Regions from separate parts of the Amycolatopsis granulosa genome, predicted to be linked through region 1. Evidence: riboswitches for the same ligand, from Rfam matches in the RefSeq annotation. Region 1 holds a riboswitch; the other holds the start of a gene.
The links. A riboswitch is a leader RNA that binds a small molecule or an ion and turns the genes downstream of it on or off. The one in region 1 is predicted to bind glycine.
Positions count from the first base shown of each region.

Region 1 (2,193 bases):
GCCGGTCCACCGCACCAGCGTCTCCAGCCACGGCTGGTCCATGAACCGCTGGTTCGGCTGCTGCATCCACACGTCGATCACGTCAGCCATCGTTGGTCCCTTCATCGGTCGAAATCGTGCGGGCGATCCGGGCCACCAGGTCCACGGCGGACTCCGGTGGTGGCCGCCCCTGGGCCAGGTACCGCCGCACCACCGCGTACGGCAGGTCGATCAGCACGAGCAGAAGCTCGTCGGCACTCGATCCGGTTTGCGCGCGCAGCCGCCGCACCACGGTGCGCAGCACCTCGTCCAGCGCGGCATCGCACCGGGCGTCCTCGGCGCGGTCCTCGGCCGACCAGGAGCTCGCGCCGAGCAGCCGTTTTCCCGCGTACAGCACCTGGGCCTCCCCGGGCCGTTCCCGGCACCAGCGCACGGCCGCGGCCGCCGCGTCCAGGGGCCGTTCTCCGCCCAGTACCGCCAGGTAGTCGCGATGGAACCGCCGCACGGTGCGCAGCCACAACGCGGCTTGCAACGCCGGGCGTCCCGGGAAGCGGTGGTAGACCGATCCGCTCGGCGCGCCCGCCTCCCGCGCCACCGCCGACATGGTGACCGCTTCCGGCCCGCCCGCGGCGAACAGCCGGACGGCGGCGTCCAGCAGCTCGTCGGCGGAATGCCGTGGTGGTCGGCCCATGTTTGTGGAGACTACCCTCTAAAACCAGAGCTCGGCAGCCCCCGCGCATCTCGACGGTTGCCCACGACGCAGGGCGCGCTCGTCCCGTCCACGCTGCGGTGTTCATCACGGCTTCGCGTTTCCGGTGGACGGCGGCATCCCGGCCGCGTACGTTACGCCGCTGTAGACTGAAGCCGGACAACTGAACATCAGGCCGTCACGAGCCGGAGCGGGAGAGTCCCCAGGTCACTGGGGCACCGAAGGAGCAACTTCCCCGTCAATCTCTCAGGTACCAGTTACCGCTCCGCGCCAGGCCACTCTGGAAAGCAGGCGCGCGCATCGCGCCTCACCCAAGGTGAAAGCCGCGAGCGCGGTGAAACTCTCAGGTGCCGATGACAGAGGGGGAGTTCCCGCCACCCGCAGATGAGGAGCTCCCGATGTCCTTCGCCGATCGTCACATCGGACCTTCCGAGCACGAACAGGCCAAGATGCTCGCCGAGTGCGGGTACGGGAGTCTGGACGCCCTGGTCGAGGCGGCCGTCCCGGCCGCGATCCGCACGGCGGGCGCGCTGGGCCTGCCCCCGGCCTCCGAGCAGGAGGCGACCGCCGAGCTGCGTGCGCTGGCGGCGAAGAACCGCCCGATGACCCAGATGATCGGCCTGGGCTTCAGCGACACCGTCACCCCGCCGGTCATCCGCCGCAACGTGCTGGAGAACCCGGCCTGGTACACCGCGTACACGCCGTACCAGCCGGAGATCTCGCAGGGGCGGCTGGAGGCGCTGCTGAACTTCCAGACCATGGTGTCCGGCCTGACCGGCCTGGACATCGCCAACGCCTCCCTGCTCGACGAGTCCACGGCGGTCGCCGAGGCCGTCCTGCTGATGCGCCGTGCGTCGAAGGCGAAGTCGTCGCGCGTCGTCCTGGACGCCGAGTGCCTGCCGCAGACCATCGCGGTGGTGCGCACCCGGGCGGAGGCGGTCGGCATCGAGGTCGACGTACGGGACCTGGGCACCGGGCTGCCGGAGGACTTCTTCGGCGTCGTCGTGCAGTACCCGGGCGCGTCCGGTCTGTTGCGCGGCAAGGGCTTCTACGAGGCCATCGGCAAGGTCGCGAAGGACGCCGGCGCGCTGTACACCGTGGCGGCCGACCTGCTGGCGCTGACGCTGATCACCGCACCCGGCGAGTTCGGCGCGGACATCGCGGCCGGGACCACCCAGCGCTTCGGCGTCCCGCTCGGCTACGGCGGCCCGCACGCCGGGTACCTCGCCGTGCGCCGCGGCCTGGAGCGGTCGCTGCCCGGCCGGCTGGTCGGCGTCTCGGTCGACGCGGACGGCAACACCGCTTACCGGCTCGCGTTGCAGACCCGCGAGCAGCACATCCGCCGCGAGAAGGCGACGTCGAACATCTGCACGGCCCAGGTGCTGCCGGCGGTGCTGGCGGCGATGTACGCCGTGTACCACGGCCCGGAGGGGCTGACCGAGATCGCGCGGCGGGTGCACGGGCTGGCCGCCGGGCTGGCCGGGGCGCTGCGGACCGCGGGCGTG
Region 1 is NZ_JAANOV010000001.1:4,643,282-4,645,474, forward strand. Features, by position in the region: gene FHX45_RS22805 (amidohydrolase family protein) at 1-90, opposite strand, end outside; gene FHX45_RS22810 (TetR/AcrR family transcriptional regulator) at 83-670, opposite strand; glycine riboswitch at 870-961, shown strand; gene gcvP (aminomethyl-transferring glycine dehydrogenase) at 1,087-2,193, shown strand, end outside.

Region 2 (2,193 bases), 3.0 Mb from region 1:
CGTTTGGCCAGCGCCGCGTCGTCGGTGAGGATCACGCCGCCGCGCGGGCCGCCGAGGGTCTTGTGGGTCGTGGTGGTGACGACGTCGGCGTGCGGCACCGGGCTGGGGTGCAGGCCGGCCGCCACGAGCCCGGCGAAGTGCGCCATGTCCACCATCAGGCGGGCGCCGACGTCGTCGGCGATGCGGCGGAACGCGGCGAAGTCCAGGTGCAGCGGGTAGGCCGACCAGCCGGCCACGATGAGCTTCGGGCGGTGCTCGGCCGCCAGCCGCTCGACCTCGGCCAGGTCCAGCCGGAAATCGGTGTCGCGAACGTGGTAGGCCACGACCCGGTAGAGCCGGCCGCTGAAGTTCGCCCGCATCCCGTGCGTCAGGTGCCCGCCGTGCGCCAGGTCGAGGCCGAGCACGGTGTCACCGGGTTCGAGCATCGCGAACATGGCCGCCGCGTTGGCCTGTGCCCCGGAATGCGGCTGGACGTTGGCGAAACGGGATCCGAACAGTTGCTTCACCCGGTCGATGGCCAGGCGTTCCACGGTGTCGACGTGCTCGCAGCCGCCGTAGTAGCGACGGCCGGGATAACCCTCGGCGTACTTGTTGGTCAGGACCGAGCCCTGCGCCTGCATCACCGCCACCGGCGCGAAGTTCTCGCTCGCGATCAGCTCGAGGGTGTGCCGCTGACGGTCGAGCTCGGACGTCACCGCGGCGTGCACCTCGGGGTCCACTTCGGACAGCGGGAGGTCGTGTGTGCCCATCAGGCACCGCCGGTGCGCGCCAGGTAGGCGGCCGCATCGAGCAGGTCGCCCACCGCGGTGACCTTCATCCGGAACAGCCAGCCCTCGCCGAACGGGTCGGTGTTGAGCAGACCGGGGTCGGCGGTGACCTTCGCGTTGACCTCGACGACCTCGCCGTCCACCGGCGCGTAGAGCTCGCTGACCGATTTGGTGCTCTCGATCTCACCGCACGGACGGCCCGCCGTGACGGTGCTGCCGGCGGCGGGGAGATCCAGGTACACCACGTCGCCGAGGGCGTCCGCGGCGAACGCGGTGATCCCGACGGTGGCGGTGTCCCCGTCGAGGTCGAGCCACTCGTGCTCGGCGGTGTACTTCAGCTCGGCCGGAACGGACACGGGCATCTCCTCGGCTGATCGGGCCCGCACGGCGGCGGGCGGCATCGGGTCCGGAGTGGACCGTGTGGTGAGCGGGCCGGCGGATCGCGCGGCGGTCCCGGCACGGGACGTGGAAACGGAGTTCACGGCCAAGAGGCTCCCGGTGTCCGGCACCGCACCGACGCGGCACCACGGCTGGGTGGGCCTCCCCGCTCTGTCATCGATACCTGAGAGCTTCACCGCCGGAGCGGTTTGCACCGTGGGCGCAGGACCGGGTCCTGGCTTTCCAGAGTTCGCCTCGCCGGAGCGGTGGGGGTGCCTGAGAGATTCTGGGGAGTGTTGCTCCTTCGGCGTCCCGCCCGCGGCGGGAGCTCTCCCGCTCCGGTTCGAATGGCGCGATATGCAGTTTGACGGATGCCGAACCTAACGGGACCGGTCCGGGCCGGTCAAGAGGCCGGGCCCGTGGATCAAAAACACCAATTGACCCTTGCTGATATCTCAACCCGAGATTACTGTGATCCCACTTACTCGTTCAGAGAAGGAGATCCCGTGGCTTCCCGTCCCGATCCCCGACCGGCCGGCTGGCGAGTCGGCGCCGACATCGGCGGCACCTTCACCGACGTCATCGCGCTGGGTCCGGCCGGTGACGTCGTCCCGATGAAGGTCCCCTCCACCCCGCCGGACTACGGCGCGGGGGTGGTGTCGGCGACCACCGGCGTGCTGGCCGCGGCCGGGGCGCAACCGGAAGCCGTCACCGCCATGCTGCACGGCACCACCGTGGCCACCAACGCGATCCTGGAGATGACCGGTGTCCGCACCGCGGTCGTCACCACCCGCGGCTTCCGTGACGTGCTGGAGCTCGGCCGGCTGCGGCGGCCGGTGCTCTACGACCTGTCCTGGTCCAAGCCGGTGCCCCTCGCCCGGCGCCGGCACCGGTACGAACTCGACCAGCGCATCACCGCCGACGGGCGGCTCGATCCGCCGGCCGACGACGACGAGGTCCGCGCCCTGGCCGCGCGCCTGCGGGCGGCGGAGATCCGGGCGGTGGCCGTGTGCCTGATCAACTCCTACGTCCGGCCCGACGAGGAACG
Region 2 is NZ_JAANOV010000001.1:1,624,988-1,627,180, forward strand. Features, by position in the region: gene glyA (serine hydroxymethyltransferase) at 1-749, opposite strand, end outside; gene gcvH (glycine cleavage system protein GcvH) at 749-1,129, opposite strand; glycine riboswitch at 1,307-1,398, opposite strand; glycine riboswitch at 1,400-1,491, opposite strand; gene FHX45_RS07840 (hydantoinase/oxoprolinase family protein) at 1,652-2,193, shown strand, end outside.
Region 2: linked by a shared signal. The riboswitch ahead of gcvH (glycine cleavage system protein GcvH) and the one ahead of gcvP (aminomethyl-transferring glycine dehydrogenase) in region 1 are both predicted to bind glycine.